3 regions of the Streptomyces sp. NPDC038707 genome follow, and region 1 is predicted to be linked to each of the others. Evidence: riboswitches for the same ligand, from Rfam matches in the RefSeq annotation. Region 1 holds a riboswitch; each other region holds the start of a gene.
What was found. Region 1 has a riboswitch for thiamine pyrophosphate ahead of thiO (glycine oxidase ThiO). Riboswitches for the same ligand answer to the same signal wherever they lie in the genome.
Positions count from the first base shown of each region.

Region 2: linked by a shared signal. The riboswitch ahead of thiC (phosphomethylpyrimidine synthase ThiC) and the one ahead of thiO (glycine oxidase ThiO) in region 1 are both predicted to bind thiamine pyrophosphate.
Region 3: linked by a shared signal. The riboswitch ahead of AB0E62_RS17500 (thiamine ABC transporter substrate-binding protein) and the one ahead of thiO (glycine oxidase ThiO) in region 1 are both predicted to bind thiamine pyrophosphate.

Region 1 covers NZ_JBEZUP010000006.1:130,433-138,064, reverse strand. The annotation lists gene AB0E62_RS11115 (hypothetical protein) at 1-813, opposite strand, end outside; gene metF (methylenetetrahydrofolate reductase [NAD(P)H]) at 886-1,809, opposite strand; gene thiE (thiamine phosphate synthase) at 1,926-2,573, opposite strand; gene AB0E62_RS11100 (Rv2175c family DNA-binding protein) at 2,693-3,058, opposite strand; gene AB0E62_RS11095 (FAD-dependent oxidoreductase) at 3,167-4,399, opposite strand; gene AB0E62_RS11090 (hypothetical protein) at 4,432-4,782, opposite strand; TPP riboswitch at 4,836-4,946, shown strand; gene thiO (glycine oxidase ThiO) at 4,944-6,113, shown strand; gene thiS (sulfur carrier protein ThiS) at 6,110-6,322, shown strand; gene AB0E62_RS11075 (thiazole synthase) at 6,326-7,120, shown strand; gene pknB (Stk1 family PASTA domain-containing Ser/Thr kinase) at 7,247-7,632, shown strand, end outside.
Region 2 covers NZ_JBEZUP010000002.1:164,760-172,391, forward strand. The annotation lists gene AB0E62_RS03360 (LacI family DNA-binding transcriptional regulator) at 298-1,410, shown strand; gene AB0E62_RS03365 (metallophosphoesterase) at 1,729-2,808, shown strand; gene AB0E62_RS03370 (hypothetical protein) at 2,992-3,873, shown strand; gene thiC (phosphomethylpyrimidine synthase ThiC) at 3,965-5,749, opposite strand; TPP riboswitch at 5,742-5,919, opposite strand; gene AB0E62_RS03380 (YibE/F family protein) at 5,991-7,436, shown strand; gene AB0E62_RS03385 (SsgA family sporulation/cell division regulator) at 7,524-7,632, opposite strand, start outside.
Region 3 covers NZ_JBEZUP010000011.1:117,827-125,458, reverse strand. The annotation lists gene pyrH (UMP kinase) at 86-844, shown strand; gene frr (ribosome recycling factor) at 1,020-1,577, shown strand; gene AB0E62_RS17515 (phosphatidate cytidylyltransferase) at 1,577-2,716, shown strand; gene AB0E62_RS17510 (cytochrome P450) at 3,180-4,352, shown strand; gene rlmN (23S rRNA (adenine(2503)-C(2))-methyltransferase RlmN) at 4,402-5,508, shown strand; TPP riboswitch at 5,532-5,639, shown strand; gene AB0E62_RS17500 (thiamine ABC transporter substrate-binding protein) at 5,723-6,796, shown strand; gene AB0E62_RS17495 (iron ABC transporter permease) at 6,844-7,632, shown strand, end outside.

The sequences.
Region 1 (7,632 bases):
GCCCGGCGGGGTCTCGGCGTAACCGGCGGGGGCGTACGGGTCCTGGGGGTGGCCGGGCTGCTGTCCGTACGGCCGTCCGGGGTCCTGGTCGTAGGAGACGTAGGGCCGGCTGCCGATGTACGGGTCGGAGTAGTTGGCGTAGCCCTGCTGTCCGCCGGTGCCGTCGTAGCCGTAGTCCTGCGTGCCGTAGCCGGAGTAGTCGTAGGCGGGGGCCCCCGGGGCGGGGTCAGGGTAGGCCGGGTCGCCGTAGGCGCCGTAGCCGCCGGTCTCCCCGGGGGTGCCCTGGGGCGGGTGGACGGCGGTGGTCTCGGCGGCGGCCGGGTCGGCCGGGCGGGCGGAGGCGGGGGTGAAGACGTCGTCGTGGTCGTCGTCGAGGTCGCCGGGCGTCCGGGCGGGGCCGTAGCCCACCTGGTCGGGGACGTAGCCCTCGTGGTCGGGGACGTAGGCCTCCTGGCCGGGGTCCGGGAACGCGGCGGCGGTGTCCTGCGGGGCCGGGGCGGGGTCCTTGCGGTTCGCGCGGCCCCGGCGCCGCTTGCTGCCGCCGCCGGCCTGGGGGGCGGGCCGCCGGACCGCCCAGCCGGAGGCGAAGCCGCGGCGGAACGAGAGCGTGACGCAGGTCTGGCCGACCGCGAAGGCCATCGCGCCCAGCGCGATCACGATCACGGAGGGCAACAGCACCCCGACCACGACGCCGAGGAACCCGGCGAAGGCCAGGAGCCGCCAGCGCAGCCGCGCCTTGTACTGCAGCAGCACCTCGCCCAGCAACCACAGTGCGACGCCGCCGAACGCGATGTAGAGGACCGCCCAGCCCATGTACGCCCCTCTCCCAATGACCGCTACTCCCGGTGACCGCTACGCAGTGTGTCCTATCGCGGGGCGGCCGGTCTAGGCCTGCGGACGGTGGTGCAGGCCCAGGTTCTCGTAGATCTCGAGGGTCGCCGTGGAGTTGTTGAGCGTGATGAAGTGCAGTCCGGGCACTCCCTCGGCCAGCAGCCGGGCGCAGAACTCCGTGGCGAACTCGATACCGATGGAGCGTACCGCCGCCGGATCGTCCTTCGCCGCCAGGATCCGCTCTTCCAGGGCGTCCGGGAAACGGGCGTTGCTGAGCTTCGGCAGCCGTTCCAGCATCTTCACGCTCGTGACCGGCAGGATCTCGGGGATCACCGGGGTGTCACAGCCCGCGGCCACCACGCGGTCACGCAGCCGCAGGTAGGACTCGGGCTGGAAGAACATCTGTGTGATGGCGTAGTCGGCGCCCGCGCGGCACTTGTCCACGAAGTGCGCGACGTCGGTGTCCCAGTCCGCGGAGCGCGGGTGCATCTCCGGGAACGCGGCGACGCCCACGCAGAAGTCGCCCGACTCCTTGATGAGCCGGACGAGTTCGGCGGCGTAGGTCAGGCCCCGGGGATGCGGCACCCATTCGCCCATGGGGTCGCCGGGCGGGTCGCCGCGCACGGCGAGCATGTTGCGGATCCCGGCGTCCGCGTACTGGCCGATGATGTTGCGCAGTTCGGCGATGGAGTGGTCCACCGCGGTGAGGTGGGCGACCGGGGTGAGCGTCGTGTCGGCGACGATCTGCTGGGTCTCCTTGACCGTGCCCGCGCGGGTGGAACCGCCGGCGCCGTAGGTCACGGAGACGAAGTCGGGGGCGACCGCCTCGACCCGCCGGAGCGCGCTCCACAAGTTCCGCTCGCCCTTGGGGGTCTTCGGCGCGGAGAACTCGAACGAGTACGTCGTCTTGCCGGTGGCGAGCATGTCGCGCACGGTGCGTGCGCGATCAGTCCTGGTGGACGGGGTTCCGAGGGCCATACGGGCAGGTTAGCCAGGGGCGGACGGTCCCCCAACCACGCCTCGGAAATTTGCCCGAATTGTCGGACCGCTGTCCACCCCTTGGACAGATTCCGGAACGGGGACCCGGCGGGTTCCTACGCCTGCCGCAGCCGCTTCGCGAACTCCGCCGCCGCCGCGCCGGGGTCGTCCGCCTCGGTGATCGCGCGGACCACGACCACCCGGCGGGCACCCGCGTCCAGCACCTCGTCCAGGTTGCCCAGGTCGATGCCGCCGATGGCGAACCAGGGGCGGTCGGTGCCGAGGCCCGCCGTGTAGCGGACCAGACCGAGGCCGGGGGCGTGGCGGCCGGGCTTGGTGGGGGTGGGCCAGCAGGGGCCGGTGCAGAAGTAGTCCACGCCGTCCTGGACGGCCGCGGCGGCGGCCTCCCGCTCGGCGTGCGTGGAGCGGCCGATCAGCACCCCGTCGCCGAGGATCGCGCGGGCCGCGGGGACCGGCAGGTCGCCCTGGCCGAGGTGCAGCACACCGGCGCGGGCCGCGTGGGCGATGTCGGCCCGGTCGTTGACCGCGAGCAGCTTGCCGTGCCGGGCGCAGGCGTCGGCGAAGACCTCCAGGTGCTCCAGCTCCTCGGCGGCCTCCATGCCCTTGTCGCGCAGCTGCACGATGTCGACGCCGCCGGCCAGCACCGCGTCCAGGAACTCGGGCAGGTCGCCCTGGCGCTTGCGGGCGTCCGTGCAGAGGTACAGGCGGGCGTCGGCGAGCGCGGCGCGGGCGGTGTCGGACATGCGTGGGTCCCCCCGTGGTCGGTGTCCCTAGGTGGTCTTCGGCGGTGGTGTCCGGGCGCCGTCCCCGGCGGTGGTGTGCGGGCGGAGGGCCCGCACACCACCTCGTGCGGCGGGCCGGCTCAGACGGCGAGCGCCTGGGCGCGGCGCTTCACCTCCGTGCCGCGATTCTCGCTCAGGGCCTGTGCGGGGGTGCCGGGCAGGGTCGGGTCGGGGGTGAAAAGCCACTCGATCATCTCTTCGACCGTGAAGCCGTCGTCCCGCAGCAGCGTCAGGGTCCCTGACAGGCCCTTGACCACCTTGTCCCCGTCGATGAAGGCGGCGGGCACGTGCAGCGCCCGGTTCTCGCCCCGGCGTACGGCGATGAGCTGGCCCTCCTTGACCAGCTGCCTCACGCGCGTCACCTCGACGCCGAGCATCTCGGCGATGTCGGGAAGGGTGAGCCAGGCGGGGACGAGAGCATCGATCTTTGCGTCAATCTCGGTCACAGCACCTAGGGTAGGCGCTCCGCCGGTTCCGCCGCGATGTGTCGTCGGCCGTCCGCGGGTGCGTTGTGGCTGGTCGGGCCGCTTCCCGGGGCCTTTGGGGGCGCTCCCTCAGCCGGCCGTGGCCTCCTTGAGGGGCTTCGCCGGGTCCGCCAGGGCCGCCACGTCCATGATCCGGCCCGCCTCGATCAGCCGGCGGCCCTGGGCCAGGTCGCGGGGGCGGCCCACGGCCAGCAGCGCCACCAGGCGGCCGTCGCACAGCCAGCACACCGTCCAGGACGGTCCCGCCGGGTCGCCGCGCCACACCGTGCGGTCGCCCGCGGTGTGGTGGCCGGCGTACTGCACGAACCGGCCGAACTGCTCCGACCAGAAGTAGGGCACCGGGTCGTAGACCGCCGGAGCCTCGCCGAGGATGTCCGCGGCGACCGTGCGGGCGCCTTGGAGGGCGTTGTCCCAGTGGTGGACCAGGAGCCGTTCGCCGTAGCGGGCCGAGGGGAAGGACGCGCAGTCCCCGACGGCGTACACGTCCGGTACGGAGGTGCGCAGCCGGTCGTCGGCGAGGACCTCGCCGTGCGCGCCCAGCTCGATGCCGGAGCCGGCCAGCCAGGCGGTGGCGGGGCGGGCGCCGATGCCGACGACGACGGCGCCCGCGGGCAGCCGGGTGCCGTCGGCGAGCAGCACCGCGCCGGGTTCGACCCGGTCCACGCGCGCGTGGGTGCGCAGGCCGACGCCCGCGTCGGCGTACCAGCCGGCCATGGGCGCGGCGACCTCGGCGGGCAGGGCGCCGGCCAGCGGGTGGCCGGCGGCCTCCACGACGGTGACCGCGCAGCCCGCCCCGCGGGCGGCGGTGGCGAACTCGGCGCCGATCCAGCCGGCGCCCACCACCACGACGTCGTGCTGCCGGGCGAGGACGGGGCGCAGCCGTGCGGCGTCGTCCAGGGTGCGCAGCAGGTGCACGCCGGGCACGCCCTCGGCGCCGGGCAGGTTGACCGGCGCGGCGCCGGTGGCGAGGACCAGCACGTCGTAGGGGACGACACCGTGCTCGGTGTCCAGTTCGCGCGCGGCGGGCCTGAGGCCGTACACCTCGCAGCCGAGCCGCAGTTCGACGCCGAGGGACTCGAAGTCCACGTCGAAGGCGGAGCCCTCGGCCGTGCCGAGCAGCACCGCCTTCGACAGCGGCGGCCGGTCGTACGGCTGGTGCGGTTCGGCGCCGATGACGGTGACCGGGCCCTTGAAGCCCTGTTCCCGCAGGGCGACCGCGGTCTGCACCCCGGCCATGCCCGCGCCGACGACGACCACGCGCCGCTCCTGTGCCGTGTCCTCGTGCGGTGTCTGCTCGCTCACGCGATCACCATAGACACATGACGGAACGTCAGTCAGCGGGCGTGCTCGGTGACCTGTTCCACAACGCTGGTGCCGGAGCCCGGCGCGGACTCCCACTCCCAGGTCTCCGCCAGCCGCAGCCGGCCGTCCGCCAGCTCCTCGACCGTGGACACACAGTGCCCGGAGGCGGTCGTCCCGTCGGTCCTGAGCTGCACGTACCGGAAGTCCAGCCGGTCCCCCGCGCGGGTGCCGACCAGATGGCCGCGTACGACGTCACCGCCCGCGTACTCGGCCCAGACGGCGCCGTCCCGCTCGTGGTAGGCGAACCGGGTGCTGGTGCCCACCTGCCCCGGGGCCTGGTCCGACACAGGGGCGAAGAAGAGTCCGTCGAGCGAACGGGCCATGGAACGGGGCTCCCTTACGGGTGAGGAGGGCGGCGGGCTAGGGTGGCCACCGTACAAGCACTCGCGGGAGCCCGGACGACCGGGCTGAGAGGGAGGCTCGCGGCCTCCGACCGTACGAACCTGATCCGGGTCATGCCGGCGAAGGGAGGGGCTCACCGCCCATGTCGTCACGTACGTCCGACGTCCTCGTCATCGGGGGCGGAATCATCGGCCTGGTCACGGCCTGGCGCGCGGCACAGCGCGGGCTGGCCACGGCCGTCGTGGACCCCGAGCCCGGGGGCGGCGCCGCGCAGGTGGCGGCCGGGATGCTGGCCGCGGTCACCGAGCTGCACTACGGCGAGGAGACCCTGCTCGGCCTGAACCTGGCGTCCGCGCGCCGCTATCCCGCGTTCGCGGCCGAGCTGACCGAGCTGACCGGCCATGACCTCGGCTACCGCCGCTGCGGCACCCTCGCCGTCGCGCTGGACGCCGACGACCGCGCCCACCTGCGCGACCTGCACGCCCTCCAGCAGCGCTGCGGCCTGGAGGCGGAGTGGCTGACCGGGCGGGAGTGCCGGCGCCTGGAGCCGATGCTGGCGCCGGGGGTGCGCGGCGGGCTGCGGGTCGACGGTGACCACCAGATCGACCCGCGACGGCTGGCGGCGGCCCTGGTCGTCGCCTGCGAGCGGTCCGGGGTGGTGTTCCACCGGGTCCGGGCCGAGCGCCTGGACGTGGCCGGGGACCGGGCCACCGGTTGCACCACGGCCGACGGGACGGCGCTGCGCGCGGAGCGGGTGGTGCTCGCCGCGGGCAGCCTGAGCGGGCGGCTCGCGGGCGTGCCGCGGGAGGTGCTGCCTCCGGTGCGGCCGGTCAAGGGGCAGGTGCTGCGGCTGACCGTGCCGCCCCGGTACGCGCCGTTCCTCAGCCGGACCGTACGGGCCGTGGTGCGCGGCGGCCCGCTGTACCTGGTGCCCCGGGAGAACGGGGAACTGGTCGTCGGCGCCACCAGCGAGGAGCTGGGCTGGGACACCACGGTCACCGCCGGGGGCGTGTACGAGCTGCTGCGCGACGCCCATGAGCTGGTGCCCGGCATCACCGAACTGCCGCTCACCGAGACCCGGGCCGGACTGCGCCCCGGCTCCCCCGACAACGCGCCGCTGCTCGGCCCGTCCGCCCTGGCCGGACTGCTGCTGGCCACCGGGCACTACCGCAACGGGGTGCTGCTGACGCCGGTCACCGGGGACGCGCTGGCGCACGCCCTGGTCACCGGTGACCTTCCCGAAGAGGCGCGTCCGTTCACTCCCCGGCGCTTCGGTGCCGCACCCATGGAACAGCTGGAGCAGCCCGTATGAGCATCTCCGTCACCATCTCCGTCAACGGCGAACCCCGCCGTGTCGCCCCGGGCACCGCGCTGGACGCGCTGGTGCGCACCCTCACGGCGGCGCCGCGCGGGGTGGCCGCCGCCGTCAACGAGACCGTCGTCCCGCGCACGCAGTGGGCGACGACCGCGCTCGCCGAGGGCGACCGCGTCGAAGTCCTCACCGCCGTACAGGGAGGCTGAGCCATGGCCGACGATCCCCTGGTCCTCGGAGACCTCACCTTCTCCTCCCGGCTGATCATGGGCACGGGCGGGGCGCCCAGCCTGGAGGTGCTGGAGCGGGCGCTGGTCGCCTCCGGCACGGAGCTGACGACGGTCGCGATGCGCCGGGTGGACCCCTCGGTGCACGGTTCGGTGCTGTCGGTGCTGGAGAAGCTCGGCATCCGGGTGCTGCCGAACACGGCCGGCTGTTTCACCGCCGGCGAGGCCGTGCTGACCGCGCGGCTGGCCCGGGAGGCGCTGGGCACCGACCTGGTCAAGCTGGAGGTCATCGCCGACGAGCGGACCCTGCTGCCGGACCCGGTGGAGACGCTGGAGGCGGCGGAGACGCTGGTCGACGACGGGTTCACGGTGCTGCCGTACACCAACGACGACCCGGTACTGGCGCGCCGGCTGGAGGACGTGGGGTGCGCCGCCGTCATGCCGCTCGGCTCGCCGATCGGGTCGGGGCTCGGGATCCGCAACCCGCACAACTTCCAGCTGATCGTGGAGCACGCGCGCGTGCCGGTGATCCTGGACGCGGGGGCCGGTACGGCGTCCGACGTGGCGCTGGCGATGGAGCTGGGGTGCGCCGGGGTGATGCTGGCGTCGGCGGTGACCCGGGCGCAGGAGCCGGAGCTGATGGCGGCGGCGATGCGGCACGCGGTGGAGGGCGGCCGGCTGGCCCGGCTGGCGGGCCGGATCCCGCGCAGGTACCTCGCCGAGGCGTCGTCCCCTACGGAGGGCCTGGCCCGGCTGGATCCGGAGCGGCCGGCGTTCTAGTACCCCGCCCTAGTCCCCCGCCGGGGGCGGGGCCGCGCGTGTGCCGCGTCACAGGTCGGCTTCAGTACCGGTGCCGGCCGCGACGGGCGGGCGGGGCCGGCGGCCGGTCCTCGTAGACTCGCCTGCGTGGATACGACCCTTCAGGACCCCCTCGTCGGGCAGGTGCTCGACGGCCGGTACCGCGTCGACGCGCGGATCGCGGCGGGCGGGATGGCCACGGTCTACCGGGCCCTGGACACCCGCCTGGACCGCGTGCTCGCGCTGAAGGTGATGCACCCGGCGCTCGCCGCCGACGGGGCCTTCGTCGAGCGGTTCATCCGGGAGGCGAAGTCGGTCGCCCGGCTCGACCACCCCAACGTGGTGCAGGTCTTCGACCAGGGCACCGACGGGTCGTACGTCTACCTGGCGATGGAGTACATCGCCGGCTGCACCCTGCGGGACGTGCTGCGCGAGCGCGGGGCCGTGCAGCCGCGCGCCGCGCTGGACATCCTGGAACCGGTGCTCGCCGCGCT
Region 2 (7,632 bases), on a different contig from region 1:
ATCAAGGGCATCACCGCACGAAGGCGTGCGATTCGGGGGGCGCGTCATACATATATCTACGCGCCGGTGGCTTGCGCCCTGGCGCGCGTCGCCCGTGCAGGTGAGTTGAGACCTCTTCGAAACATCGAGCGCTTGGCAGGTCCACACGCCTCGACGCACCACGTCTTACCCTTGGATCGTGCAACGGCCTTTGTTTTCAAGGCATTTGACGCCACATAGCCATGCAGAAACGTGCCTCTCAAGGTGCGCATATGCGACCGCGCTACCCCACCGCATGGGCCCTACTATCGGCTCGCCATGACAGCAGCAGGGAAGCACCAGGTGAGCCGCGCGGAAACCTCACGTCGAGGCAGCCGGCCGGGCCGGGCGGGCATCAGAGACGTCGCCGCCGCCGCCGGGGTGTCCATCACGACCGTGTCCGACGCCCTCAACGGCAAGGGCCGGCTCCCGGATGCCACCCGGCGCCACGTCCGCGAGGTCGCCGACCGTCTCGGGTACCGCCCCTCGGCGGCCGCCCGCACCCTCCGTACCGGCAAGTCGGGTCTGATCGGCCTGACCGTGACGACGTACGGGGATGAACCTTTCACCTTCACCGAGTTCGCGTACTTCGCGGAGATGGCCCGGGCCGCCACCTCGGCCGCGCTCGCCCGCGGCTACGCCCTGGTCATCCTGCCCGCGACCTCACGCCACGACGTCTGGTCCAACGTGGCCCTGGACGGCACCGTCGTCATCGACCCCTCCGACCAGGACCCGGTCGTCAGCGAACTCGTCCGGCAGGGACTGCCGGTCGTCTCCGACGGCCGCCCGGCCGGCGCCCTTCCCGTCACCGCCTGGGTCGACAACGACCACGAGGCCGCCGTACTCGGCATCCTCGACCATCTCGCCGACGCCGGCGCCCGCCGCATCGGCCTGCTCACGGGCACCTCGACGGACACCTACACCCACCTGTCCACCACCGCCTACCTGCGCTGGTGCGAACGGGTCGGCCAGGATCCGGTCTACGAGGCGTACCCGGCACACGACCCGTGCGCGGGCGCCGTCGCCGCCGACCGGCTGCTGGCCCGCCCGGACCGGCCCGACGCGGTCTACGGACTGTTCGACCCCAACGGCACCGATCTGCTCGCCGCCGCCCGCCGCTACGGCCTGCGCGTCCCCGACGACCTGCTGCTGGTGTGCTGCAGCGAGTCGACCATGTACGCCAGCACCGAGCCGCCCATCACCACGCTCTCGCTGAAGCCGCGCCGCATCGGCACGGCCGTCGTCCAGCTCCTCATCGACGCCATCGAGGGCGTCGAGTCCGAGCAGCCGGTCGAGCAGGTGATACCGACCGAGCTGATCGTGCGCACCTCCTCGCAGCGGCGGTCCCCGCGCACGACGGTCAGCCCGCCGCGGACACCGGACGACCGGTAGCCCCTTGGGCCGGCCCATGCGGCCCAAGGGCCGACACGGCCCGGCGGACGCGGCACGGAGGCCCGGCGGGCGCGGCACGGGGCGCGTCCGGTGCGGCACGAGAACGGCCGGCCGAGGGATCAGTCGGCCGCCAGGTAGTCGAACATCTGCCCAAACGGGGCGAAAGCCGCGATGAACCGGAGTCTTGGTCCGATTCACCACCCCTGGGTCATCACACGGCGCGACGCGCATTCCTATGATGGGCCCCACGACACCGCGGACCGCTGCGACCAGGCAGTCCGAAGCGGTGCAGATGCGGCGCGATGGTGGAGGGGTCTGATGACTCAGGGGGCCGGTCAGGGACCCGAGGCGGAGCGGACGGCGACGCTGCGCGACTTCCGGGTACCCGCGTACGTGCACGAGACCGGTCCGTACACCGGTGGCACCCACCCCGGCAACGCGGTCCCGGCCGACGACGAGGCGTACCCGGAGGGCTACACCCCCACCCAGCGCGACCTCCCGGTCATCAACCGCGGCGACACCCTCCAGGTCCCCGTGGAGCCGGTCCCCGCCGCCCCGGCGCCGCAGCCCGCGACCGGGCCGGGACCGCTCTACGTCGTCGGCGACGTCCACGGCTATCTGGACGAACTGGTGGCCGCCCTTCAGGAACAGGGCCTGATCGACGCCTCGGGCCAGTGGTGCGCCGGTACCACCCGGCTCTGGTTCCTCGGTGACTTCACCGACCGCGGTCCGGACGGCATCGGCGTCATCGACCTGGTCATGCGGCTGTCCGCCGAGGCCGCCGCGGCAGGCGGCTACTGCAAGGCCCTCATGGGCAACCACGAGCTGCTGCTGCTCGGCGCCAAGCGGTTCGGCGACACCCCCGTCAACTCCGGGGCGGGCACCGCCACCTTCCAGGCGGCCTGGCTGCTCAACGGCGGCCAGAAGACCGACATGGACCGCCTCCAGGACCACCATCTGCAGTGGATGGCCCGTCTCGACGCCGTGGAGGTGGTCGACGGCTATCTGCTCGTCCACTCCGACACGACCGCCTACCTGGACTACGGCGACTCCATCGAGGCGGTCAACGACACCGTCCGCGAGACGCTGACCCGTAACGACGCCGACGAGGTCTGGGACCTGTTCCGCAAGTTCACCAAGCGCTTCTCCTTCCGCGACGAGGGCGGCGCCGACGCCGTGCGTTCCCTCCTCGACACGTACGGCGGCACACGCGTCGTCCACGGACACAGCCCCATCCCCTACCTCCTCGGCGAGGTCGGCTCCGAGGACGGCGAGGAGGGCACCGGCCCGGCCGTCGAGGGCCCGCACATCTACGCCGACGGGCTCGCCATCGCCATGGACGGCGGAGTGACCATGGCCGGGAAGCTGCTGGTCCAGCAACTTCCCCTGAACAACTGACGCTTCCCCCGGGCAGGCGTCCTCCGAGACCGCGTACGCGCAGGCCGGAGCGCAATTTCCGGCAATCCCCTGTCACCGTGCGCCGTCACGGCTCTACCATCGGCTTGTCCGTAGCAGGCTCCCCTCCGTTTCTGCCCGACGGCAGGCGACGCGCGAGCCCCAAGCCCTACGGAGCATCGGGGGATGCAGATGAACAGCGTTCCGCAGCATCTGAAAAGCGAGGAACTCCGGGAATTCGAGCGACTGCTCGACGAGGTGCTGCACTCCGCGCCGCACCGACCGGAACTGGCCGCCGTCGCACGGCGGCTGACGATCACACAACTGCGCGCCATCGCGCTCGACGCCTCCGCCCTGATCACGGCGGCGGCCGCGGCCGAGTACCGGCACTACGCCGAACTCCGTGACGCGCGGGGCCAGGCGGCGCTGTCCGCCCCGGCGAGCGGCATCGACTCCGCCACTCCGGGTCCTGGTTCCCCCGCGCGGGACCAGTCCGGCGCGACCGGCGCAGCCGCGGAGGACACCGGCGCGGGCGCCGCCGCGGTCATCGCCGTGCTGGCACCCGTCCTCTCCGGGACGGCGGCGGCGATCTTCCTGCTCGTCGGCTACGTCCTGCGGGCGCTGAGCTCCGGGCACGCCCTCGCCCGCACCCTGCTCGCCACCGGCTGGGTGTTCGGCGCGCTGACCGCGGCGACGGCCCTCGTCGCCGCCGCGGGACTCCTGCTCGCGGCCCTGCGCCACCGCACTCCGGCGGACGCCCGTGCCCGGGACACGGCGGGCGAGAAGCAACTGGAGGATGCCAGAGAGGCCTGGCGGAACGCCCTGCTGGAGCGGGGCATCCTGCCCTTCCTCCAGGAGGCCCTGGCCGACTCCGGCCCGGCCGGCGCACACCATCCGGCACCGCCGGCACCGACCGGCCGCATCCCGCACCTGGGCTACGGCCGGCCCGGCTTCAGCAGCCCCGGCGACGGCACGGGACCCGGCCGCCCCAGTTACACCAGCCCCGACTACACCAGCCCCGACTACACGAGCCCGGACTTCGGCGGCCCGGAACACCGGCCCGAATAGCCGGCCGCACACCGGCGCGGCCGGGCCGCGCACAGGAATCCGGCCGCGCACCGCGTCAGTCCGGACGACGCGGTGCGCTCATGGCGGCGGTTCAGTCGGCGATGGGCAGATACACCCGGTTGCCGGCCGCCGCGAACTCCTTCGACTTCTGGGCCATGCCCTCCTCGATCTCGGCCCGGTTGCCACCGTGCTCCCGCCTGATGTCCTGCGAGATCTTCATGCTGCAGAACTTCGGACCGCACATGGAGCAGAAGTGGGCCGTCTTGGCGGGCTCGGCCGGCAGGGTCTCGTCGTGGAACTCCCGCGCCGTTTCGGGGTCCAGGGCGAGGTTGAACTGGTCCTCCCACCGGAACTCGAAGCGGGCGTCGGACAGCGCGTCGTCCCACTCCTGCGCACCGGGATGGCCCTTGGCAAGGTCCGCCGCGTGCGCGGCGATCTTGTAGGTGATGACGCCCGTCTTGACGTCGTCCCGGTTGGGCAGACCCAAGTGCTCCTTGGGCGTGACGTAGCAGAGCATCGCCGTGCCCCACCAGGCGATCATCGCGGCACCGATGCCGGAGGTGATGTGGTCGTACGCCGGCGCGACGTCCGTGGTCAGCGGGCCGAGCGTATAGAACGGAGCTTCATCACAGATCTCCTGCTGAAGGTCGATGTTCTCCTTGATCTTGTGCATCGGGACGTGCCCGGGGCCCTCGATCATCGTCTGTACGTCAAAACGCCTGGCGATCCGGTTGAGTTCCCCGAGCGTCCGCAACTCCGCGAACTGGGCCTCGTCGTTGGCGTCCGCGATCGAACCCGGCCGCAGGCCGTCACCCAGCGAGTACGTGACGTCGTAGGCGGCGAGGATCTCGCACAGCTCCTCGAAGTTCTCGTACAGAAACGACTCTTTGTGGTGCGCCAGGCACCACGCGGCCATGATGGAGCCGCCGCGCGAGACGATGCCGGTCTTGCGGTTGGCCGTGAGCGGGACGTACGCCAGCCGGACACCCGCGTGGACGGTCATGTAGTCCACGCCCTGCTCGGCCTGCTCGATGACCGTGTCCTTGTAGATCTCCCAGGTCAGTTCCTCGGCCTTGCCGTCGACCTTCTCCAGCGCCTGGTAGAGCGGCACCGTGCCGATGGGGACGGGGGAGTTGCGCAGCACCCACTCACGGGTGGTGTGGATGTTGCGGCCGGTGGACAGGTCCATGACCGTGTCGGCACCCCAGCGGGTCGCCCAGGTCATCTTCTCGACCTCCTCCTCGATGGAGGACGTCACCGCCGAGTTCCCGATATTGGCGTTCACCTTCACCAGGAACCGCTTGCCGATGATCATCGGCTCGATCTCCGGGTGATTGATGTTGGCCGGCAGCACGGCCCGCCCCGCCGCGATCTCTTCGCGGACCACCTCGGGCGACACGTTCTCCCGGACGGCCACGAACTCCATCTCCGGGGTGATCTCGCCCCGGCGGGCGTACGCGAGCTGTGTCACCGCCTGACCGGGACGTCCCCGTCGCGGCTGACGCGGGCGTCCGGGGAAGACCGCGTCCAGGTTGCGCAGTCCGCCGCGCGGTGAGGTGTGCTTGATCCCGTCGTCCTCCGGACGGACGGGGCGGCCCGGGTACTCCTCCGTGTCGCCGCGCGCGATGATCCAGTTCTCTCGCAGCGGCGGCAGGCCCCTGCGGACGTCGGTCTCGACAAGTGGATCGGTGTACGGGCCCGATGTGTCGTACAGCGTGACCGACTGCCCGTTGGTGAGGTGCACCTGACGGACCGGCACCCGGAGGTCGGGGCGCGAGCCCTCGACGTACGCCTTGTGCCAGCCGATGGACTTCCCGGCCTCCGTGGACTTCTCGTCCTGAGCGGAGACAGGCGTGCGTGCGTCCTTGTTGGTCATGAGACCTACTCCCTACGCCGGCATTACCCGGTAACAGGTTCGGCGGTCGACGCAGCGGTGTCCGTCGGTCGATGTTTCCCGCGGAACATCGCTCGTTCCACGTGAAACATCGCGTCCACGGAGGTCAGCGCCCTCTCAGCCCGGTGCTCCGAGCTCCCGCGTGTGCAAAGGTGCCTCCACGCTAGCGCCATGTAGGGCGCGGTGAACAGTGGGCCCCCTGCGTTCTTGGGATGATCGGGCGGTGACCAGCATGGAGCAGCACCCCTACCAGCCCCCCGAGCCGCACCGCGCGGCCGGCTCCGAACAGGGCACCGGGCGCGGCCACGAGGCGCCCGGAAGCGGTCAGGAGGCCGCGCCGGAGCACGGTCACGCGCACGGTCACAGCCACAGCCACAGCCACGGCCCGGCGGCTCCCGTCTCCCAGCATCTGCGCAAGGTCATCGCGGCGATCCTGGTCCCGTTCACCGCGGCGGTCCTGGTCGGCCTCGTAGTGCTCTGGCCCGGACAGGCCCCGGCCCACAAGCGCACCGGCGTCGGCTTCGACCGGCAGACGCAGCAGGCCACGGTCACCCGAGTCGTCGAGCTGAGCTGCGCCTCGGCGAACGCCTCCGGTGTCCCCCCGACCGGCGACACCTCCACCGCAGAGGGCAGTTCGGCACAGCAGCGGGCCGACGGCACGTGCAAGAAGGCCACCATCCGGGTCGACACCGGCAAGGACCAGGGCCGTACCTTCACCGAGATCGTGCAGCCGGACCAGTCACGCCAGCTCCACCAGGGCGAGAAGGTCGTGGTCGCCTACGAGCCCGCGGCCCCGAAGAACCTGCAGTACGCGGTGACCGATGTGAACCGGCAGTTCCCCATGATGCTGCTCGCGGGGGTCTTCGCGGTCGCCGTGGTCCTGGTGGGCCGTCTCCGCGGTGTCATGGCGCTGGTCGCGCTGGCCGTCAGCTTCCTGGTGCTGACGCTGTTCATCCTGCCCGCGATCCTCGAGGGTTCGAACCCGCTGCTGGTGGCCGTCGTCGGGTCGAGCGCCATCATGCTGATCGCCCTGTACCTGTGTCACGGCCTGTCGGCCCGTACGTCGGTGGCGGTGCTCGGCACGCTGACATCGCTGGCGCTGATCGGTGTGCTCGGCTCCCTGTTCATCGGCTGGGCCGCGCTGACCGGCAACACGGACGACAACACCGGCCTGATCCACGGCCTGTATCCGTCGATCGACATGAGCGGTCTGCTGCTGGCCGGGGTCATCATCGGTTCGCTCGGTGTCCTGGACGATGTGACGGTGACCCAGACGTCCGCGGTCTGGGAGCTGCACGAGGCGAATCCGTCGATGGGCTGGCGCGGGCTGTACCGGGCGGGCATCCGGATCGGCCGCGACCACATCGCGTCCGTGGTCAACACCCTGGTGCTGGCCTACGCCGGCGCCGCGCTGCCGTTGCTGCTGCTGTTCTCGATCGCGCAGAGCAGCGTCGGTACCGTGGCCAACAGCGAGCTGGTGGCCGAGGAGATCGTGCGCACGCTGGTGGGTTCGATCGGCCTGGTCGCCTCGGTCCCGGTCACCACGGCGCTGGCCGCGCTGGTCGTGTCCGCCGACCGGACCGCCCCGGGCGCCGGGGCGGCCGGGGCTCCCCTCGGGGTCCGCGCCTCGCCGGTGCGCGGCGGCCGGGGCCGGCGCCGGAAGCGGTGAGCGCCGACGGGACCGGCGCCCGTCGCGCAGAAGCGTTCCTGCGCAGCCCCGCCCGGGACCGGCGGAGCACCCCCGTGCCGTGACACCTCAGCCGGCGCTCTGCTCCTCGGCGAGGATGCGGTCCAGCGCCTCGTCCAGATGCGCGTCGAAGTCGGCGAGTGCGCCTTCCTGACCGAGTGGCACCAGCTTGTCCGTG
Region 3 (7,632 bases), on a different contig from region 1:
CATTGCCGCGCATGGGAGCGAAAAGCGACCCCATCGGCAATGGCCTTCTTCGTATGTGCAACACGTGAAAGAGGCGGGATCCCCCATGACCACCAAGGCCCAGAAGAGCGACGACGGCAAAGTACGCGGCCGGTTTCTGCTGAAGCTGTCCGGAGAGGCCTTCTCCGGCGGCGGGGGCCTGGGCGTCGACCCGGACGTGGTGCACAAGATCGCCCGCGAGATCGCGGCCGTCGTGCGCGACGGGGCGCAGATCGCGGTCGTCATCGGCGGCGGCAACTTCTTCCGCGGCGCCGAACTCCAGCAGCGCGGTATGGACCGCGCCCGCTCCGACTACATGGGCATGCTCGGCACCGTGATGAACTGCCTCGCCCTCCAGGACTTCCTGGAGAAGGAGGGCATCCAGTCCCGCGTGCAGACCGCCATCACCATGGGCCAGGTCGCCGAGCCGTACATCCCGCTGCGCGCCGTGCGCCACCTGGAGAAGGGCCGCGTGGTCATCTTCGGCGCCGGTATGGGCATGCCCTACTTCTCCACCGACACCACCGCCGCCCAGCGCGCCCTGGAGATCGACGCCGAGGCGCTGCTCATGGGCAAGAACGGCGTGGACGGGGTCTACGACTCCGACCCCAAGACCAACCCCGACGCCGTCAAGTTCGACGCGCTCGGCTACGGCGAGGTCATCACCCGGGACCTCAAGGTCGCCGACGCCACCGCCATCACGCTGTGCCGTGACAACCGGCTCCCGATCCTCGTCTTCGAGCTTCTCGCGGAGGGCAATATCGCCCGCGCCGTCAAGGGTGAGAAGATCGGCACGCTGGTGGGTGACCAGGGCAGCCGGGACTGACCCGGGATCGACCCGGCCGGTGATGTGCGGCCCTGTGAAGGGGCCGGACCCCGGCCGGGGGATGGACAATGTCCTGCCGGTCGGGAACCGTGCAGGAAGAAGACGCGACGCAGCCGGCCGCCGACCGACGCAGGAACCGGAGCCGGGCCTTACTCAAGACACGCAGGAGCAAGTGGTGATCGAAGAGACCCTCCTCGAGGCCGAGGAGAAGATGGAGAAGGCCGTCGTGGTCGCCAAGGAGGACTTCGCCGCGATCCGCACCGGCCGTGCGCACCCGGCGATGTTCAACAAGATCGTGGCCGACTACTACGGTGCCCCGACGCCGATCAACCAGCTGGCCTCGTTCTCCGTGCCGGAGCCGCGCATGGCGGTCGTGACCCCGTTCGACAAGAGCGCGCTGCGCAACATCGAGCAGGCGATCCGCGACTCCGACCTGGGCGTCAACCCCAGCAACGACGGCAACATCATCCGGGTGACGTTCCCTGAGCTGACCGAGGAGCGCCGCCGCGAGTACATCAAGGTCGCCAAGGCCAAGGGCGAGGACGCGAAGGTCTCGATCCGCTCCGTGCGCCGCAAGGCCAAGGACGCCATCGACAAGCTCGTCAAGGACGGCGAGATCGGTGAGGACGAGGGCCGCCGTGCGGAGAAGGACCTCGACGACCTGACGGCGAAGTACGTCGCCCAGGTGGACGAGCTCCTCAAGCACAAGGAAGCGGAGCTGCTCGAAGTCTGATGAGCGACTCTTCCTGGGGAGCGCCGCCACCGGCGGGGCAGACCGGCTACTGGGGGCCCGCCGCGGGCGGGCCTCTCCAGGGGGCTGCCCCGGCGGGTCCCGCGTACGATGCGCCTGAGGCGCAGCAGACTCGCCCCATGCCCGTCGTGCCCGACGGCCCCGCGTACGGCTCGGACCAGGACGACGACCGGGGGGCCGCTCGGCTGGGCGGCCCCCTGTTCCGAGACGAGACGTTCCAGGCCCGGGAGCTCCCGGCCGAGACCCAGAACCCGGAGCCCATGTCCGACGTCCCGCAGCCGCCGCCGGCACCGGCGCCGCAGAAGAAGAGCGCGGGCCGGGACCTGGGCGCGGCCATAGGGGTCGGCGTCGGGCTCGGTGTGGTGATCGTCGCGTCCCTGTTCGTCGTCAAGGCCGTGTTCGTCGGCGTGATAGCGATCGCCGTCGTCGTCGGGCTGTGGGAGCTGACCAGCAGGCTCAAGGAGCGCAAGGAGATCAGGGCGCCGCTCGTGCCGCTCGCGGTGGGCGGTGCGGCCATGGTCGTCGCCGGCTATGTGCGCGGCGCGGAGGGCGCGTGGGTGGCCATGGCCCTCACCGCCCTGGCCACCCTGGTCTGGCGCATGACGGAACGTCCGGAGGGCTACCTCAAGGACGTCACGGCCGGTGTCTTCGCCGCGTTCTACGTGCCTTTCCTGGCGACCTTCGTGGCGCTGATGCTCGCCGCCGACGACGGTCCCTGGCGGGTGCTGACCTTCCTGCTGCTGACGGTCGTCAGCGACACCGGTGCCTATGCGGTCGGCTGGCGCTTCGGCAAGCACAAGCTCGCCCCGCGCATCAGCCCGGGCAAGACCCGCGAGGGCCTGCTGGGAGCGGTGCTGTTCGCGATGGTGGCGGGCGCGCTGTGCATGCAGTTCCTGATCGACGGCGGGGCCTGGTGGCAGGGCCTGCTGCTGGGGCTCGCGGTCGCGGCCAGCGCCACGCTGGGCGACCTCGGCGAATCCATGATCAAGCGGGACCTGGGCATCAAGGACATGGGCACCCTGCTCCCCGGTCACGGCGGCATCATGGACCGCCTGGACTCGCTGCTGCCGACGGCTCCGGTGGTGTGGCTGCTGATGGTGGTCTTCGTCGGCTCCGCGTGAGCGGTACGGCTTCCCGGCCCCCGTCCTGTGTCGCAGCAGGGCGGGGGCCGTCGTCGTGGCGGCGAGTCGCAGTGGTGAGTCGCAGCGGTGAGTCGTAGCCGTGAGCCGGGCCGCACCCGGATGCCGCAGCAGGAATCGGCGGTCCGGTGCCGTGCGCGGCAGACTCCTCACAGGGCGGCGGTCGCGCCGCCGCCCGGCGCCGCAGCAGGGAGTGTGCCCGATGCCCCTCGACCCCGCCCCCGCCTCCGCGTCCACCTGCCCGGCCTCCGGCTCAGCGTCCCCCGCCCGCGTCTCCGCCTGCCCGGCCCACGCCTCGGTGTGCCCGGCCTCCGTCTCCGCCTGCCCGGCCTCCGGACCGGCGTCCTCCGCCCGTGTCTCCACGGGCCCGGCCTCCGCCCCCGTTCCTGTTCTCGCGCGCGGGTGCCCCGGGCCCGGGGCCGTCCCGCCGGTGCGGTTCTGGCCTGTGGACGATCTGCCCGCGCTCGATCCCGATCCCTTCCTGGACGAGGTGGCGCGCGAGGAGCCGGTCGCGCGGATCCGGCTGCCGTACGGTGCCGGGTGGGCCTGGCTGGTCACCCGGTACGAAGACGTCCGCTTCGTCACCTCCGACCCGCGCTTCTCCCGGGAACGGGTCGCCCGGCGCGAGGTCACCACCATGCGGCCGGTGCCGGTCGCCTCGCGGACGGCCGGCCTCCAGTACATCGATCCGCCCCGGCACACCCGGCTGCGCCGGGTCGTAGCCCGCGCGTTCACCGGGCGGAGCATGCGGCGGCTGCGTCCGCTCGCCGAGCGCAGGGCCGCCGAACTGCTCGACGGAATGGCCCGCGCCGGAGCCCCGGCCGACCTCATGGAGCATCTGCACAACCCCTTCCCGCTCGCCGTGCTCCGCGACTTCCTCGGTGTGGCCGAGGAGGACCGGCAGGACTGGGCCGCGACCGGGGAGGCCCTGCTGTCGGCGGGCGCCGCGTCCGGGGAGCGGGCCCGCGAGGCCGCGAGGGAGACCCGGGAGCGGATCGCCGGACTGCTCCGGCGCCGCCGCGAGGAACCCCGGGAGGACCTGGCCGGAGTGCTGGCGCGGGCCGCCGCCGAGGGCGAGATCACCGACGAGGAGGCGGTCTCCCTCGCGATCGCCGTCCAGGTCAGCGGCGGCCACGCGGTCCGCAGCAACAGTGGTTCCATGATGTACGCGCTGCTCACCCACCCCGGCCACCTGGACCGGCTGCGCCGCGAGCCGGAGCTGCTGCCCCGGGCGGTGGAGGAGCTGTTCCGCTACGTCCCGCACCGCAACGGCGTCGGCATCCCCCGGATCGCCACCGAGGACGTCGAGGTGGCCGGCCGGCTGATCCGCGCCGGTGACGTGGTCTACAACGCCTACCTGGCCGCCAACCGCGACCCGGGCGTGTTCCCCGACCCCGGCACCCTGGACTTCGACCGGGAGCACCTCGCCCACCTGGCTTTCGGTCACGGCCCCCACCACTGCCTGGCCGCCGTGATGGCCCGCATGGAGGCCGAGGTCATGATCGGCGCCGTCCTGACCCGCTTCCCCGCCCTCCGGCTGGCCGTACCGCCCGGGCAGGTCGAGTTCCAACGGCGGGGCCTGATCCGCGGCCCGAGAACCCTGCCGGTCACCTGGTGAGAGCGGGCTTTCCGGGTCACCCGGTTGGATCTGCGACACTGGTTACGCCATGCCTAAGCCCGGAGAACTCACTTTCGTCGCGCCGCGCGGAGCCAAGAAGCCGCCGCGGCATCTCGCCGACCTCACGCCCGCCGAACGCAAGGACGCGGTGGCCGGGATCGGCGAGAAGCCGTTCCGTGCCAAGCAGCTCTCGCAGCACTACTTCGCGCGGTACGCGCACGACCCGGAGCAGTGGACCGACATCCCCGCCGGTTCGCGCGCCAAGCTCCGGGAAGCGCTGTTCCCGGAGCTGATGACCGTCGTCCGCCATCTGTCCACGGACGAGGGGACCACGCGCAAGACGCTGTGGCGGCTGTTCGACGGCACGCTGGTCGAGTCCGTGCTGATGCGGTACCCGGACCGGGTGACCATGTGCATCAGCTCGCAGGCCGGATGCGGGATGAACTGCCCGTTCTGCGCGACCGGACAGGCCGGGCTGGACCGGAACCTGTCCACCGCGGAGATCGTCCACCAGATCGTCGACGGCATGCGGGCGCTGCGGGACGGGGAAGTGCCCGGCGGGCCCGCGCGGCTGTCCAACATCGTCTTCATGGGGATGGGCGAGCCCCTCGCCAACTACAACCGGGTCGTCGGGGCCATCCGGGCGCTCACTGACCCCGCCCCGGACGGGCTGGGGCTCTCGCAGCGCGGGATCACTGTCTCGACCGTGGGTCTGGTGCCGGCCATCCACCGGTTCGCCGACGAGGGCTTCAAGTGCCGGCTGGCGATCTCCCTGCACGCCCCCGACGACGAGCTGCGCGACACCCTCGTCCCGGTGAACACGCGGTGGAAGGTGCGCGAGGTGCTGGACGCCGGATTCGAGTACACCGAGAAGTCGGGCCGCCGGCTGTCCATCGAGTACGCGCTGATCCGGGACATCAACGACCAGGCCTGGCGCGGCGACCGGCTCGGCCGGCTGCTCAAGGGCAAGCCCGTGCACGTCAACCTCATCCCGCTCAACCCCACCCCGGGGTCGAAGTGGACCGCGTCGCGGCCGGAGGACGAGAAGGCGTTCGTGGAGGCCATCGCCGCCCACGGGGTAGCCGTGACCATCCGGGACACGCGGGGTCAGGAGATCGACGGAGCCTGTGGTCAGCTCGCGGCCACCGAGCGGTAATCTGACCAGGTCCACACATCTTCATATTCCGACAGGGGAGCGCCACAGCGCTGAGAGTGCGGCAACCGGGCCGCAGACCCTCTGAACCTCGCCCAGGTCATTCTGGGTAGGAAGTTCGGTCACCACTCAAGCTGTTGCGCCCTGCCCGGGCCGCCCGCGCGGCGGTCCGGGCAGGGCCGCGTCTCTTCCTGGCCAACCCCCAGGAGGACATCCAGTGCACAACAAGACCCTCGTGGCCGTGGCGGCCGGGCTCGGCCTGCTCGCGCTGTCCGCGTGCGGTGCGTCCGGGTCCGGGTCGTCCGCGGACCCCAAGACCGTCACCCTCGTCAGCCACGACTCGTGGAGCGTCTCCAAGAGCGTCGTCAAGGACTTCGAGAAGCGGTCCGGGTACAAGCTCAGGGTCCTCAAGGACGGCGACGCCGGACAGGCCGTCAACAAGGCGATCCTCACCAAGGACAACCCGCAGGGCGACGTCTTCTTCGGCGTCGACAACACCCTGCTCTCCCGGGCCCTGGACAACGGACTGTTCCAGCCCTACGAGCCGAAGGGCGCCGGCTCCGTCCGGCCGGAGAACCGTGTCGACCAGGACAAGCACCGGGTCACGCCCGTCGACACCGGCGACATCTGCGTCAACTACGACAAGGCCTGGTTCAGCGCGCACAAGCTGACCCCGCCCGAGTCCTTCGCCGACCTCGCCAAGCCGGCGTACAAGAACCTCCTCGTCACCGAGAACGCGGCCACCTCCTCGCCGGGCCTCGGCTTCCTGCTCGGCAGCGCCGCGAAGTTCGGCGACCAGGGCTGGCCGGGCTACTGGAAGAAGCTCGAGGCCAACGGCGTGAAGGTCGTCGACGGCTGGGAGCAGGCCTACTACCAGGAGTTCTCCGGGTCCTCCGAGGGCAGGAAGGCAGGCGGCGACCGGCCGCTGGTGGTCTCGTACGCCTCCTCGCCGCCCGCCGAGGTGATCTACGCCAAGAAGCGGCCCGCCACCGCCCCGACCGGGGTGGCCTACGGCACCTGCTTCCGGCAGACCGAGTACGCCGGGCTGCTGAGCAACGCGAAGAACCCCGAGGGCGGCAAGGCGTTCCTCGACTTCCTGCTCACCCGGGAGTTCCAGCAGGACATGCCGCTGAACATGTTCGTCTACCCGGTCGTGGAGGGAGCCGCCGTACCCGCCGACTTCACCGAGTACGGCCCGGCCGCCAAGGACCCCGAGACCCTGGCCCCCGACAAGATCGCCGCCAACCGCGACCAGTGGGTCTCCTCGTGGACGTCGCTCGTACTGAAGTGACCGCCAAGGCGCGGGACCGGCGCGGGAGCGCGGCTCGGCTCGGGCTGATGGCCCTGCCCGTCGCGTTCTTCGCGCTGTTCTTCGCCTGGCCCGTCGCCGCGATCGTCACCCGCGGGCTGAAGGCGGACGGCACGTGGCACCTCGGGCGGATCGCGGACGTCGTCACCCGCCCGGACATCCGGCACGTGCTGTGGTTCACCACCTGGCAGGCGCTCGCCTCCACCGCGCTGACCCTGCTGCTCGCCCTGCCCGCCGCCTATGTCTTCGCCCGGTACGACTTCCCCGGCAGGGGGGTGCTGCGGGCCGTCGTCACCGTGCCGTTCGTGCTGCCGACCGTCGTCGCCGGCAGCGCCTTCCTGGCCCTGCTCGGACGCGGCGGCCTGCTGGACGAGCTGTGGGGAGTACGGCTCGACACCACGGTGTGGGCGATCCTGCTCGCCCATGTCTTCTTCAACTACGCGGTCGTCGTCCGCACGGTCGGCGGGCTGTGGGCCCAGCTCGACCCCCGGCAGGAGGAGGCCGCCCGGATGCTCGGCGCCTCCCCGCTGACGGCCTGGCGCCGGGTCACCCTGCCGGCGCTCGGTCCCGCCGTGGCCGCCGCCGCCCTGATGGTGTTCCTGTTCACCTTCACCTCCTTCGGCGTGGTCCAGATCCTCGGCGGCCCCACCTTCTCCACCATCGAGGTGGAGATCTACCGGCAGACCTCCGAGGTCTTCGACCTGACCACGGCCGCCGTCCTCACCCTCGTCCAGTTCGCCGCCGTCGGCGCGATCCTCGCCGTGCACGCCTGGACGGTACGGCGGCGGGAGACCGCGCTGCGCCTGGTCGACGCCGCC